Regions from separate parts of the Mesorhizobium sp. M0296 genome, predicted to be linked through region 1. Evidence: riboswitches for the same ligand, from Rfam matches in the RefSeq annotation. Region 1 holds a riboswitch; the other holds the start of a gene.
The links. Region 1 has a riboswitch for thiamine pyrophosphate ahead of thiC (phosphomethylpyrimidine synthase ThiC). Riboswitches for the same ligand answer to the same signal wherever they lie in the genome.

Region 1 (7,865 bases):
GGCGAAGGATATTGAGCCGTGCCAAGAAGCAGGCGCGACGGAAGCTCGGCTCCATAAAGCTCGATCATGGCCTAGCCGCCCTGCATGGGCGAGAGGATTTCAATCCGGTCGCCGTCGTTCAACTGGAATTCCGCCCGGTTGGCTTTGTGCACGAGGTCATTGTTGACGGCCGTCGCCAGCCAATCGCCCTCATAGTCAAGCGCGGCAAGCAGCGCCTCCAGCGTTGTGGCGGCAACCTCATGCGCTTCGCCGTTGACCATCAGTTTCATGAGCAAGCTCCTTGGTTCTGTCTTGAGTGAAAACCAGATCGGCAGCCTGGCGCGCCATGGCGGGAGCCAGGAGAAAACCGTGACGATAGAGCCCGTTGATCGCGATGATTTCACCCTTGATTTCGACGCGCGGCAAATTGTCGGGAAAGGCTGGGCGGACGCCGACACCGGTTTCAACGATCTCGGCCTCGCCAAAGGCCGGGTGGAGGGCATAGGCGGTACCCAGCAGTTCCATCATCGAACGCGCCGTAACCGGTCCGACGGACTGGCTTTCAATCATCGTCGCACCAATCATGAAACGGTGGTCGGTGCGCGGCACTGCATAGAGTGGAAAGCGCGGATGCAGCAGCCTGACGGGGCGCGACAGCGAGATATCAGGGATACGCAGGGTGAGCATTTCGCCGCGAACGCCGCGCAGCCAGTCATTTTGCGCCGCCATTCCTGTACAGTCGATCTGACGATCGAAACCAAAAACATGCTGGGCGTCGGCGCCGAAGCGGAACTCGACCCCCGTGGCCGCGAGCTTATCATGAAGTGCTGCCATCGCCTGGCGCGGATCAAGATGGCCCTCAGCGGGGAAGAGCAATCCGCGGCGGAAGCGGCCGGCTAAGTCGGGCTCCAGCAAGGCAATTTCATCTTCCTCGACGCGCCGATAGCCCGTCGTGCGGCTGGCGAACCGGTCGAGCTCGCCCGCATCGCGCGGCGCGGCCACGACCAGCGTTCCGGCCCGCGTCACCTGGCCGGGCGTTGCGGCATCCCACCAGTCGGCGGCACCGCGCCCGAGATCCAGCACCGGCTGCTCGGCGCTTTCACGCTCGCACCATGGCGCCAGCATGCCGCCGGCGAACCACGACGCATTGCCCCCAAGGGCAGGCCTTATCTCGGCAACGGTAACCGCCGCGCCGCGTGCGGCGAACTCGAAGGCGGCGGTGAGGCCGGCGACGCCGGCCCCTTTGACCAAGACCCTCATGATCGCTCACGTGGCTGAGGTATGAGCGGTGCGCCGGTCTCGTCCGCCGGCACGTAGAGATCGCCGCCCTCGCGGTATTTCGCCGCCATCGCCGCCATGCCCTCTTTCTGTGCCTCGGCGCGGATGTCGTGAGAGATACGCATCGAGCAGAATTTCGGTCCGCACATCGAGCAGAAATGCGCCACCTTGTGCGCCTCCTTGGGCAAGGTCTGGTCGTGGAAGGACCGCGCGGTTTCCGGGTCGAGCGACAGATTGAACTGGTCCTCCCAGCGGAACTCGAAGCGCGCGCGGGAAAGCGCATCATCCCTGACTTTCGCTGCCGGATGGCCCTTCGCCAGGTCGGCGGCGTGGGCGGCTATCTTGTAGGTGATCACGCCGATCTTGACGTCGCTGCGATCGGGAAGGCCGAGATGCTCCTTGGGCGTGACGTAGCAGAGCATGGCGGTGCCGAACCAGCCGATCATCGCGGCGCCGATGCCTGAGGTGATGTGGTCGTAGCCCGGCGCGATGTCGGTCGTCAGCGGTCCAAGCGTATAGAACGGCGCCTCGCCGCAGACGGCGAGTTGCTTGTCCATGTTCGCCTTGATTTTGTGCATCGGCACGTGGCCAGGCCCCTCGATCATCACCTGGCAATCCTTCGCCCAGGCGATCTGCGTCAGCTCGCCGAGCGTTCCAGCTCGGCGAACTGCGCCGCGTCGTTGGCATCGGCGATCGAGCCTGGACGAAGGCCGTCGCCGAGCGAGAAGGAGACGTCGTAGGCTCTGGCGATGTCGCAGATCTCGGCGAAGTGCTCGTAGAGGAAGCTTTCCCGGTGATGGTGCAGGCACCATTTGGCCATGATTGAGCCGCCGCGCGAGACGATACCCGTCACCCGGTCGACGGTCAGCGGGATGTAATGCAGCCGCACGCCGGCGTGGATGGTGAAATAGTCGACGCCTTGCTCGGCCTGTTCGATCAGCGTGTCGCGGTAGACCTCCCAGGTCAGATCCTCGGCAATGCCGCCGACCTTTTCGAGCGCCTGGTACAGCGGCACCGTGCCGATCGGCACCGGCGCGTTGCGGACGATCCAGTCGCGGATGTTGTGGATGTTGCGGCCGGTCGACAGGTCCATCACCGTATCGGCGCCCCAGCGGATCGCCCACACCATCTTTTCGACCTCTTCCGCCATCGACGATGTGACGGCGGAGTTACCGATATTGGCGTTGATCTTGACCAGGAAATTGCGGCCGATGATCATTGGCTCGCTCTCGGGATGGTTGATGTTGGCGGGAATGATCGCCCGTCCGCGCGCCACCTCGTCACGCACGAATTCGGGCGTGACGAAATCGGGCAGTGTCGCGCCGAAAGCCTCGCCGTCGCGCTCAAGCTTGCCGTGCAGGATCTCGCGACCAAGGTTCTCGCGGATGGCGACGAACTCCATTTCGGGTGTGATGATGCCTGCGCGCGCGTAGGCAAGCTGCGTCACCGCCTTGCCTGCTTTGGCCCTGAGCGGTCGGTGGCGGATGGGAAATTCCGGCGTCAGGCGTTCGCCCGTCGCGAATCCGTTGTCCTCCGGCCGGACATGGCGACCGTCACCGGCCTCGACATCGCCACGCGCCAAGATCCATTCGTGGCGAAGCCGGGCCAGGCCCTTTTCAATGCTGGTTTCGACAGTCGGGTCGGTATAGGGGCCGGACGGATCGTAGACGGTGACGGGCGGCTCGCCGGCTGTCGGATGGACGGAGATTTCGCGCATCGGCACCCTGAGCTGCGGGTGGATGGTACCGGATTTGTGGATTTTGCGTGAGGCAGGCAGCGGTCCCGTCGAGACGGCGGGGGTGAGGGCATTCATCTTGAGGCTCCTTTGCTCGTTGCATTGGAGACCCAGTTCTGTGCCGGAAGGATGAAAAGACGCTTTGGTCGACCTGCTCGAAACAGGACCTCGGGCGTGAACTCCCGCAAAGCGCTTGCACCGTCCCTACGCCAGTATGAACTGGATCAGGTTCAACGGGTCACTGCGCCGCGAAAGCCAGCAGTATCTCAGCCCCTTGCCGGGACTCCCCTGGTGAATGCGTGAGGTTGGACGGGACGGCTCCGGTTTGTCAAGCGCGTTCTGGCCGCGGCTGATCGGCGGCCGGTCAGACCGTGCGGAAAAAATCGTGCATGTCTCGGCGACAAGTCAAGCGTCGGAGATGAAGGCAGGGACAAGGGAATCGCAAACCGTCGGACTAAAAATCGATCCTGATGATCACACCTTCAATGGGCACCAAAGGTTTGCGCGTAGATCGCCTCGATTTTTCCTGCCTCGTCACTGGTCAGCGCGGCGAATTCCTTTTCGCGCGCGCGATTCGATAGATGTCCATCATTCTGGTGAAGAAAACGGAAGAGCAGATCGGTCAACCGCTCGGGCATGTCGATAAAGGCGTCCACCTGCTGCCGGAACTGATCGTAGCGCTGCAGAAATGCGGTTTCCTCGGGAAGGTCCCGTTCGATCGTCCGCTGAACGCAGGCATAGAGGAATTCGGCGTGCGGGGTTGCATCGAAGAACCGGTAGAAATCACCGGTGTCATTCAGCACCCGGACGTTGAATTGCGGCGTCGGTTCCCATTCCACCAACGGCAGAAGGCGCTGCGAATAGCTCTCGAGCACGCCCCTGTACTCGTTGATCTGGTCCAGGATCGCGGCCGAGACGGGAAAGACCACTCCCGGCGGATTGAAGCCGCGCATGGCAAGGACGTGGTGGATTAGGTAGCGGTGAATGCGGCCGTTTCCGTCCTCGAATGGGTGAATGTAGACAAAGCCGAAGGCGAGGATTGCGGCGGCTACGACTGCATCAAGCTTTTGCGCGGGGCCCTGATCGAACGCTGCCATTCCATCGATTAGCCGCGGCAGGTCCTCGGGCCGAGCGCCGATGTGATCGGGCAAGGGCGTGCCGTTGTCTCGGTCATGCTCGCCGACGAAACCTCCTTCTTTTCGGAAGCCAAGTCTTACGAAACGGGCGTCGCCAAGTACAATTCTTTGCAGACGCAGCAGCTCATCGCGATCGATCGGCCAGCGGCCGGCTTCGCCGATGGCGCGGCCCCAGCGCTGGATGCGATCTTGCGGCGGGTGCTCGCCCTCGATCGCATAGCTTGATCGCGAGTCTTTGAGCAAAAGAAAGGCGGCGGTCCGAGCAAGGAGGTCGCGCGGCACGTCCGCTACGATTGCCTCCGCGCGCCGCGGTAGTTCAAGGCCGATGAATTTTTCCAGAATCTTGGTGCGGAACACCAGAGGGCAGAACTCACGCGTGCCGGGGAGATTGTCCCTTACGCGGTAGCGCGAAGCGGTCTTGTCGGGTCCGGGCCACTGCAGCTCGGGATCGAGAACCGGAATGTATCGTCCGGCCGCCGCGTCCGGCAGATCGATACGCGCGCCCCTCAGCCATTCATATAAAAACCAGATGCGGCGGGCATAACTGCCGGTCGGGCTTTCACGGACCAGCGCCTCGATCGGCGCGGGACCGGTCACTTGGAACAGCCGCTTGAGGACGGCAAGGTCCAGTCCCTCGTACTTGAGCGCAAAGGTCAGGTGGCCCTCGAGGGTAGGATTTGGGGCGTGGCGGGGGGTCATGATCCGCCAGCCATCCCGTTCGGTAATGCGATGATGCTCGCCAGTGGCGAACAACCTACGGGGCAAGGGCACGGCGAGCCTGTAGGCTCCGATCAGGGCGCTGTACCCGGCCGGGGTCGCCGTTTCAGGAAGGCGGAGTTCCTGAAAAACGGTAACAGGACCTGAAAATTGGTGCTGTTGCACCGCAGGCATGAAAAGCGAATCCTTCCATCGAATTTTGGTTTAGCCGGCCAAATCCTATGAAAAATGATCCTATTCCATGAAAATTGATGCTACAAGACAAATTTTCCGAAAACCGATTCTAAGACGGTGCTGAAGTCGATCAAGCAAGAACTCCGCCACCGGCTCAAGGAAGCGACTTCAGACAAAAAGGTGAGTCCAGGAACCGCCATTCGCCCGTCTCTTAGTCACGAGGCCGGCACGGATGGCCCGCCTTACGTCGAGCCGGATTGCTCGAGGAGCAGCGCGCCGTTCGGGGCTCACTCATAGAGCGCTCCGGCGCGCGATCCCGATTTGATAGCCGCGATCACGCTCGCGACTGATCTTGGTGACGTGGCGGCGTCGGAGTAGAAAAGTGATGCAGGATCTCGGTGGCGTCGTGTGTGTGTGTGTGTGACCTGAAGTGAGTTCTCTGCGGTATGGGGCGGCACGCAGCGCGCGCGTCTTCTCGGCAAACAGATCGACGAAGCGGCACCGAAGGGAAGTTCCTGGCATTCATTCTCGCCATCGCTGCCCCAATTTGCCGACCGGACTGCCGATCGATCTCGCCCAATACTTTGCGCGCGCAAGAGCCGAAGCTGAACTGGGCGGCACCTGCTCATTCGGGAGCTAACTCATGCTTGGCGCGCTAGCCCGAGAGAGCTGTGCCTGATCGAATGCGTGAAATCGTAGCTCGGGGTGGAGAGGCTGACGCGGTCATCTGTCACCCGCCTTCGGGCTGTAACGGAAAGCGCGACATCGTCTCCAATGCTCGTTCCCCACGTCGAGGGGCCCAGCGGCTTGGCTGCGGGGGGACTGTCAGCTAGTGGCCGCCTTGACGACCAGCGAGCGTAAGAGGAGGCCCTGTGCTGGCTGACGAAAACTTGCGAGCAAAGCCACGGAAAAGCATCATTCGAACGAACTCTTTCGTCGAGACGAGGAGGGCAGTGAGGCGGTAGCCGCCGCTTTGAAGCTCTCCGGCAGCTGCTACGCTGGTCGTTCAGAGGGTCGCAGCTGCGCTTGCGCCGTCATATCAGATAAGTCTAATATGATCCGCGCCTGGCCATCGAACGCCGCGGCGCCCTCGGGTCGGCGCTATTCATCGGGTGGGCATGTCGGGCACGCAAGGGAGGACGAAATGAGACTGGTTCAGTCATTTGCATTTGCTGCTGTGCTGCTTCTTTCGTCTGCATTGTCTGCGGCCGCCCACTCGGCTCGTGAGGACATCGAAGCGGCGTTGGTAAAATTCATGGACGCCTTCAACAGCGGAAACGCAGCAGCGGTAGGTCAAATGTATACCGACGATGCCGCCCTGCTGCCACCCGACGGCAAACGCGTCGATGACCGCAAGGGCGTGGAAGAATTCTGGCAGGGCGCAATCAAGGCCGGGATGAAGAATCTCACCCTGAAGGCGCTGGAAGTGGAAGGGAGCGGGAATCTCGCCTACGAAGTTGGCGCATTTACGCTCGGTGTGCCGAGCAAAGGCGGCGCCCTCTCCACCGTCGCGGGCAAGTATCTCGTCGTCTGGAAAAGGGCGACGACGGGACATGGCGCCTACATCGGGACATCTGGAACTTAGGTGCGGCCGAATAGGGATAGATATCCAGGCCCTCATCGACTGTCTTGCGAAGGGTAGGGCGGCTGTATTGACCGGGATCTGGTGCTCTATTGCCAGCGCTGTCGAGTGGCAGGACGATGGGACCGGCTAACCGCGCGGTATAGCTTCGGTCTGGCGCGCTTTCCAATGGATTTGCCGCCAATTTGGCGGATCGCTGATCAGTCGCGGTGATTGCGACCACGTCACCAATTCCAATTCCCCGCTTCATGAAACGAGTCTGGAGCGTGCTTAAGCAAGGGATTGCTAATGTGCGAGACAGCACGCTTCGCTCTAGCGGGTATGGCCCAGCGGCTTGGTTGAGGGGGGACTAGCAGCTAGAGGCCGCTGGGCCTTGACCAGCAGCATGCTTAAGAGGAGGCGCTGGCTGGCTGGCCAAAAACTTGCGCTCAAGGCAACGCAAAAGCATCATTCGAACGGACACTGCCCGCCAGAAGCTTATTCGAGCGAATACCACCATGGAATGCAAGCCCAGCAACCGGATTCACCAAACATCGCATCAGGACCTGCGCTTGCCTGTCCATGGCCGCGCCAGTCCTTCGGCATTCAGCATTGCGACGCGGAGCAGCCAGCCGACCCATTATAGACCGCGACGGACGGTGATTAGGGCCAGCGCGGCGATAGGCAGCGAGCGTAACCATTGGCGTAAGTGGAGTGTTTCACGATCTCAATTGGTTGGCTCCGCCAGGTTTCCAGCTGGCTGCCACCGGGCACGTGCCAGCTGGAGTAAACAATGAAATATTCGAAACTGGCTTTTTGGGCGGGAGCCGCGCTAGCTGCCTGCCTTTTGCCGAAACCGGCTTGGCCGAGCCAGTTCGGCTGCGCATATTGCAATGAGGGGTGAGAAACCTGGCATTCGACGGGAGCAGTGCAGTAACATGTGCGAAGCCTAGTCGAGTCTGCAAGCGGCAATCATTCGTCGTGAGTCGACGCTAGAGTGTGCGTTTCGCAGCACTCCGGCTGGCTATCTCGCGTAAGACGGCATGAAGAAGCGTTCCAATTTCCTGTTCGGCGCGCCCGGGTGCAATTCCTGATTCGGACAACTGAACGAGAATTGTCTTGGCGGTGCAGCGCCAGAACGCATTCGCCTCCTCGCCGTTCTTGGATTCCAGCACGCGGGCAACTCCCTCGACCAACTTCCGCCGCCGATACAGCGGAAACGCCCTTATGCTTGACACCGATCACCTCACCCATTCAGTCTCGCGATTAAGCATTGGCGGGTTAG
Region 2 (7,865 bases), on a different contig from region 1:
CGGCGATAATGAGCGATTTGAGCCATTTCATTTTTCTGTGATCCCGTCCTTGGCCGATGTCCGGCGTCATTGCGAGTGCCGGAAAATGACAGATGCGCGATGCCAGAATAAGAAACTAAATTTCAAAAATCTCGCGCCCTTGAAATCCAATTCTCAACCAGCATCTCCCGGCGCCATCCGGCTGAGTCAAGGCCGGTGGCGAATCGCCTGGAACAGCACAATCGACATGACAGTCCGGGGGAACATTCCCCCGCATGGCACGTTCTTCGCTGTTGTAGGGCGCGGCGCCGCCATTTCAACCATCGGCGCCAACTCACGATTCGATTGCACCGCAACGCCTGGAGCAGGAGCGCGGCATGATGGAAGACAGTGCAGGACGGACCATGGTTCGCGCGGCGATGAAAGCCCCTTATCTGGAACGTGACGAAGAGCATCTCCTGGCGCTGCGCTGGAAGGAAAACAATGACCAGCACGCGCTGCACCGCATCACCGTCGCGCATATGCGGTTGGTCATTTCCATGGCGTCGCGGTTTCGCCACTACGGCCTTCCGCTGGGCGACCTGATCCAGGAAGGCCATGTCGGGCTGCTGGAGGCAGCGGCCCGTTTCGAGCCCGAGCGCGAGGTGCGGTTCTCGACCTACGCGACTTGGTGGATTCGCGCCTCGATGCAGGACTATATCCTGCGCAACTGGTCGATCGTGCGCGGCGGCACTAGCTCGGCGCAAAAGGCGCTATTCTTCAACCTGCGGCGCCTGCGCGCCCGCCTGGCAAACGGCGCCGAGCAGATGTCGAATGCCACGCTCTACCGCGAAGTGTCGGCGGCTCTCGGGGTATCGGAGGCCGATGTGGCGATGATGGATTCCCGCCTTTCGGCGCCGGACAGCTCGCTCAACACGCCGCTAGCCGACGATGCGGGCGCAACCGAGCGGATGGAGTTCCTGGTTTCGGATGACCCGCTGCCCGATGAGGTCGTCGGCGATACGATCGACGTCGAACGCCGCTCGGTGTGGCTGAAGACGGCACTCGGCGCTCTCAATGCGCGCGAGCTCAGGATTATCGAGGAACGCCGGCTGAGCGACGAGGGCGCGACGCTCGAAGCGCTCGGCGAGACCCTCGGCATCTCCAAGGAACGTGTCCGGCAGATCGAGGCGCGCGCCATGGAAAAGCTCAAGGCGGCGCTGGTAAAGCAGAATCCGGAATTTCTCGCAGCCTGAATCGCGTCGGCTGCTATTTGTCGGTGACGATCTTGACCTTGTCGCCGGCCGAAACCGCGGCACCCGGCGACAGCGCGTTGAGCACCCTGAACAAATCCAGCTTGCGGTCGACGCCGACCATCTGTGCGGCCAGGGAGCCCATTGTCTGGCCGGGCTGCACCGTGACGATGCGGATACGCAGCGGCTTCAACGCCGCCTTCTCGGCAGCACTCAGGATGCGGAACGAGCCGCTGACCGAGCGCGCCACCGTGCTCAGCGAGGTGCTGGCCGACGGTGCAGCAGTCAGCAAGCGGTAGACCTGGCCGCCGGCGCGGATCACCGCAATGTCGAATTGCCAGCCATCGGCGCCGGCATGCGCGGTTGCCGCTTCGTTGCCGTTGATCGTCTCCTGGCGCACGCTGCTGTCGTCGAGGCCGGCAACCCAACCGCTGCGGATGTAGTCGGTCAGCGAGCGGTTCTTGTCGATCGAAACGCCGTCGAAGCGGATCGCCATGTCGCCCGGGCCGGTCGCCGTCACCGCCGCCGCCGAATTGTCGATGACGAAACCGTTGGGCACCGAGAACGACACGCCGAGGCCAGGGTGCAGGAAGGTTTCGCCGCGCACATAGCCTTCCTCCGGCGTGTCGCCGTAAAGCAGCCCGTCTACGCCGGCAAGAAATGAATCGCGGTCGCGCGACCCGACACCGGGCGCGCCGAACTGGCGGGCGTGGCGCTGCGCGAGGTCTATACGCTGCGGCGTGTTGGGGTGCGTCGCCAGGAAGTCGAGGCTGGCGTCGGTAGCGCCGCTGATCGAGCGAAAATCGGTATAGGCCGACATCGACTGCAGAAAGCGGCCGGCGGCGTAGGGATCGAAACCGGCTTCGCCGATCGACTTGATGCCGATGGCGTCGGCCTCCAGCTCCTGATTGCGCGAGAACTGGGCCAGCCTCAGCTTGCCGCGGATCAGCGCCGCCTTGGCCGTCGGGTTGTCGCCGAGCACGTCCGAAACGACCTTGGTCGCCAACCCCTCTTCGGCTTCCAGCTGCTGGCGCTGCAGGCCGTGGTTGGCGGTAACGTGGCCCATCTCATGCGCGATGACGGCGGCAAGCTCGGCGGAATCGTTGGCCAGCGCCAGCAGCCCGCGGGTGATGTAGAGATAGCCGCCCGGCAGCGCGAAGGCATTGACGTTGGGCGAGTTGAGGATGGTGATGCGGTAGGTCTGGGTTGGGTTGGCCGACACCACGGTCAGTCTGCCGACGATCTTGGCCACCATGCGCTCGAGCTTGGGGTCGGAATACTCGCCGCCATAGGTGGCGAGGATGCGCGGGTGCTGGGCCTTCGCCAGTTGAGCGAGCTTGCCGTTGGCGGCGACATTATCGACCGTGATCGGCTTGTCGGAGGGCTGGAAGCCTGATTCCTGCACGTCGGGAGGCGTGAACATCTGGCAGCTTGCCAGCGCCACAGCGAGACCGGCCAGCGCCAGAAAGCGCGCCAGCGGTTTCACCCTCCGATTGTCGATGCCGGTCGGCAGATCGGCTTCCTTTCAAGTCCTGGCACGTGACCGCGAAAATCGGACGCGATTTCCGGAAAGCATCACGCGCAAAATCAAGTGCTACGGCGTCCTTCGTGCGTCCGACAGATACGAGGCAGCAAGGGCAAATCACAGTCTAGGCCGGACCAGCTCCTGGCGGACCTAGCCACACTACCTCGACCATGGCAAGCAAGCGCCGCTTCGCCTTCCGCCGGTTTGACCATAAATTATGTCCGCTTCCGGGCAACATCTCGTGATCCAACCGCAAACGGACCCGAGCCGATATAGCGTCGGAATGCCTCCGGTCCAGCCCCGACGAAAAAATCGGCCGCGGTGCCCGTCGCGGCAACCGTGCCACCATCCAGGAAAACCATGTTTTGGCCGATACGGCGCGCATCGTCCGGCTGGTGCGTGACGAATAGCACCGTCATGCGCTGCTCCGAATGGACGTCGGCCACCAGGTCGAGCATGTCGTCGCGCAGTGCCGGTCCGAGCGAAGCGAACGGCTCGTCGAGCAACAACACCGGCCGGTCGCGCACCAGGACCCGGGCGAGCGCGACGCGCTGCCGCTCGCCGCCGGAGAGTTCGCGCGGCAGCCGGCTTTCCTTGCCGGCAAGGCCGACGCGCTTCAGCGCTGCGGCGATTGCGGCGCGGTCAGCCTCGCTCAGCCTGAGCGAAGGCGAGCGGCCGAGCCCGACATTCTGCTCGACGGAAAGATGGGCAAACAGGTTGTTTTCCTGGAACACCATCGATACCGGCCGCGCTGATGGCGGCGCAGTGCTGACGTCGGCGCCGCCGATCAGCACGCGGCCTGACCGCGGCGTCTCGAAGCCGGCCACCAGATTGAGCAGCGTCGACTTTCCCGAACCGCTCGGCCCCATAATGGCGGTGATTTCCGACGCCGGGAAATCGACATCGAATATAAGCGGCGTTTCACCATAGCTGAACGAGACATTATCGAGTCGTACGGCCGCGCCTTTTTCCACCGAAATGGACTGTTCCGGGCTGGTCGGCATCATGATTTCTCGCCCCTTCCCAGCCAGTCCGCGGCCAACACCAGCGCCAGGCAGACAAGGCCGAGCAGCAGCGCCAGGCCGGCGGCATCCTCGGTGCGGTAACTGCCCATGCGCGCCAGCAGCAGATAGGGCAAGGTCTGCACGGAATCGCTGCCGAACAGCGCAATGACGCCGAGATCGCCGAGCGACAGCGCCATGGCGAAAGCGAAGCCGGTGGCGAGCGGCCGCCGCAGCGACGGCCAGTCGACCAGCCGCAACCGGTTCCAGCCCGAGATACCAAGCTGTGCGCAGAGCCGTTCGTGGCGTTCGCTCGCCGCGTCATAGGCAGGGCGGATGGCGCGGATGGCGAACGGCATCGCCATCACCGCATTGACCGCAACCACCATGACAGGGGCAATCGCAAAGACATCGCCGACGGTGCGCAAGAGCAGGAACCAGCCGGCGCCGATGACGATGGGCGGCACCACCAGGACGAACCCCGCACCGGTGTCGGCCAGATGTTCGAGCAGTGTCCGCCGGCCCTGCCGCCGGGTGAGCGCCAGCGCCCGGCGCGCCATGACCAGCGACAGCGACAACGCCACAGAGAGCAGCGCCGATAGGAGGGAGAGCACGGCACTGGTCGCCGTCGCTTGCCGCACCGCGCTCTCGCCGGCCAGGCGGCCGAGATCGGCGCCAAGCCCGGCTGCCAACGTGGCCGCCATCGGCCCGGCGACAAACAGCAGTGCGAGCCCGATCGCCAATGCGTTCAGCACGGTCTCGGCCGCACCGGCTGAAAAATACCGGCGCGGCGCCACCGGCAGATTGGCATCCCCGACCATATTGGCGCCGAGCCGCGTCAAGGCCAGCACGACGACGAAGGTCAGGGCAATCTGCAGCAGGGTCAGCGTCACCGCCCGCGCCGGGTCGAAGTCAAAACGCAGCGCCTGGTATATGGCAACCTCGAGCGTCGTCGCGCTGGGTCCGCCGCCGAGCGTAAGCACGATGGTGAAGGAGGTGATGCACAGCATGAAAACGAGCCCGGCAACGCCGGGCAAGACCGCACGCAGCGGTGGCCATTCGATCAGCCGGAAGGCCGGCGCAGCACCCATGCCAAGCTGGCTCGCCAGCCGCCATTGGTCGGCCGGCACGGTCTGCAACGCCTCCAGGAACAGCCGCGTCGCTAGCGGCAGGTTGAAGAAGACATGGGCGACGAGTATGCCCGACAGGCCATAGATGCCGGGCCAGCTCTGGCCGCCTAGCGCGCCCAGCGTGCCGGCAAAATAGCCGGCGCGGCCATAGAGCGCCAAGACACCGAGTGCGGCAACAATGGCCGGCAGCGCCAGCGGCACGGCGAAAAGCTGCAGGATGAAGCCTCGCCCGAAAAGCTGTGGATGCCGCGACAGTGCACGCGCGACAAACAGCGCCGGTGCGACGGAGAGCAGGGTCGACAGCAGAGCCTGCCAGAGCGTGAAACGGACGACGCGCAAGAGATAGGAATCGAAAGCGGCGGCGGCGCCGGACAGGTCGCGTGTGGCTTCGACGACGAGCCCGGCGAATGCACCGCCGATCAGCAGCGCGATGGCGGCGAGCGCGACGATGCCGGCAGTGACGCGGGGATCGGCCGGATGACGCGTACGCATGTCGCGCTACCCGACGCTACGACAGGTGTTGATCGAAGGAAACACCTGACAATGGCCGAGCCCACCCCCCTCTGGCCTGCCGGCCATCTCCCCCTCAAGGGGGGGGATTGCGCACTCAGCCGCCTTCGCCAATCTCACAAGTGGCAGGACGAGGAGAGGCGACAAAGCTGCCGACCTCCCCCCTTGAGGGGGAGATGGCCGGCAGGCCAGAGGGGGGTGGCTTGGCGCAAACATCCGACGAGGCTTGAGCCCTACTTGCTCATCGCCGCAAGCCACTCATCGACCCAGGCCTTGCGGTTGGCCGCGACGTCTTCCGGGCTGAACAGCAAGGTCTTGGTCGGCTTGACCAGCTTGTCGAACGCCGGGTTGAGCGGCTTGTCGGTTTTGCCGGCCGGGAACATCCAGTTGGTTTCGGGAATGACATCCTGGAATTTCGGTCCGGTCATGAAGGCAATGAACTTTTCTGCCAGCGGGTTCTTCGCACCCTTGGTGGTGATCCCCGCAACCTCGATCTGCAGATATTCGCCCTCCTCGAAGGACGCCGCCTGGTAGCGCTCGGTGTTTTCGGCGACCATGTGGTAGGCCGGCGAGGTGGTGTAGGACAGCACCATCGGCGCCTCGCCCTTGGTGAACAGGCCGTAGGCCTCGCTCCAGCCCGGCGTTACCGTCAGCACCTTCGCCTTGAGTTTGGCCCAGGCTTCCGGCGCCTTGTCGCCATAGACCGACTTGACCCACAGCAGCAGGCCAAGGCCCGGCGTCGAGGTGCGCGGATCCTGGATGACGATCTTCTCTCCGGCATCGCCCTCGACCAATTCCCTGAGGCTCTTCGGCGGGCTCTTCAGTTTTTCGGTATCGTAGACGATGGCGAAATAGCCATAGTCGAACGGCACAAAAATATCGTCGCTCCAGCCGCCCGGCACACTGACGCCCGATATTGCGCCATGCGGCGAAAACAGGCCGGTTGCCTTGGCATCCGCCGTCAAATTGGTATCGAGGCCAAGTACGATATCGGCCTTGGTCGCGGCGCCTTCCAGCTTCACACGGTTGAGCAGCGCCACGCCGTCGGCGACCGAGACGAATTCGACGACGCAACTGCATTCGGCCTCGAAGGCCTTCTTCACCGCCGGTCCCGGACCCCAATCGGCGGTGAAGCTTTCATAGGTATAGACCGTCAGCCTATCCTGTGCCGATGCCTGCCCTGGCAAGGCGAGCGCGGATGCCGCAAGCAGGACAATTGAGACAAGAGAGTGGAAAAAACTGCGCATCGGCGCCTCCTTCGTTCGCGTTGAAAGGAATTGAGGCGTCGGGCTGTCCGAAACGTCTAATCCCTCCGCCGGTACAAACCGGATCAGGTTCAGCGGGTTGGCAGTCTTGCCTCTCAGCCGGTCCGCGAAAATCGCGTCCGGCACCCCGTTAGAGCGTTGCGACACATAGGCCCGGCGGAAGTGCTGCGCAAGCGGAAGTTTGCCGGGCATCCAAAGCCCAGCCTTCCGTTTCGTCTGCCGTTTCATCTTCCGTTTCCGGGGCAGGGCTGGTAAGGGCCACGAGATATGAGCACATTCACCATCCTGCTTGGCGGCGATCTCATCCGCACGCCGCTGCTCGACCGCCAGGTCGAAGGCTCGCGTGTCATCGCCGCCGATGCCGGCATCGGCCATGCCCGCATGCTGGGCCTGAGGCCGGAACTCTGGGTCGGCGATTTCGATTCGGTGCCTGCCGAGTTGCCGGAGGATCTGGCCGCCGTGCCACGGCAGGTGTTTCCCGCCGAAAAAGACAAGACCGACGGTGAACTCGCTATCGCCGCCGCACTCGAACGTGGTGCGACCAGCCTTGTGCTCGCAGGCGCCTTCGGCGGCAAACGTACCGACCACATCTTCCTGCATCTGGCGCTGAGCGTCCGGCTGGCGGAAGGCGGGACGGAAGTGCTTTTGACCAGCGGCGCACAGGAAGGCATTCCCTTGCTGCCGGGAAAGACTGACTTCGACTATGCCGACGGCACGCTGTTTTCGGTGCTCGGCTTTTCGGATCTCGCCGGCCTGACAGTCACCGGCGCCAAATGGCCGCTCGACCATGTCGAGGTTGCGTTCGGCTCGTCGCTGACCATTTCCAACGAGGTCAGGGGCCGGTTGGAAATCGCGCTGGCCAGCGGCCGCGCGCTGCTGCTCGCGCATCCCTATCCTCTTCCGGAAAGCTGAGCCCAGAAAGCTGACATGGCGCCGCCGCTTCTCAATCTCGACGGAATAAAGCTGACCTTTGGCGGCACGCCGCTGCTAGACGGTGCCGCCCTGACAGCCTCAGTTGGCGACAAGATCGCCCTGGTCGGCCGCAACGGCTCTGGCAAGTCGACGCTCCTCAAGATCGCCGCCGGGCTGATCGAACCGCAGGACGGCGAAGTCTTCCGCCAGCCATCGGCGACCGTGCGCTACTTGCCGCAAATGCCCGACATGGACGGCTTTGCGACTGTCCGCGCCTATGTCGAGGCGGGGCTCGGGCCGGCCGACGATCC

Region 2: it holds a riboswitch for thiamine pyrophosphate, as region 1 does, so the genes downstream of both, thiB (thiamine ABC transporter substrate binding subunit) here and thiC (phosphomethylpyrimidine synthase ThiC) in region 1, are expected to answer to the same signal.

Annotation. Positions count from the first base shown of each region.
Region 1 covers NZ_JAMYRZ010000035.1:51,869-59,733, reverse strand. The annotation lists gene NKI97_RS27025 (thiazole synthase) at 1-68, opposite strand, end outside; gene thiS (sulfur carrier protein ThiS) at 72-269, opposite strand; gene thiO (glycine oxidase ThiO) at 238-1,239, opposite strand; partial or broken gene thiC (phosphomethylpyrimidine synthase ThiC) at 1,236-3,070, opposite strand; TPP riboswitch at 3,176-3,292, opposite strand; gene NKI97_RS27005 (Fic family protein) at 3,475-5,019, opposite strand; gene NKI97_RS27000 (YybH family protein) at 6,164-6,604, shown strand; gene NKI97_RS26995 (DUF6074 family protein) at 7,573-7,818, opposite strand.
Region 2 covers NZ_JAMYRZ010000003.1:257,085-264,949, reverse strand. The annotation lists gene NKI97_RS05510 (amino acid ABC transporter substrate-binding protein) at 1-31, opposite strand, end outside; gene NKI97_RS05505 (RNA polymerase factor sigma-32) at 357-1,214, shown strand; gene NKI97_RS05500 (M48 family metalloprotease) at 1,228-2,697, opposite strand; gene thiQ (thiamine ABC transporter ATP-binding protein) at 2,952-3,743, opposite strand; gene thiP (thiamine/thiamine pyrophosphate ABC transporter permease) at 3,740-5,359, opposite strand; gene thiB (thiamine ABC transporter substrate binding subunit) at 5,611-6,624, opposite strand; TPP riboswitch at 6,668-6,782, opposite strand; gene NKI97_RS05480 (thiamine diphosphokinase) at 6,910-7,554, shown strand; gene NKI97_RS05475 (ABC-F family ATP-binding cassette domain-containing protein) at 7,570-7,865, shown strand, end outside.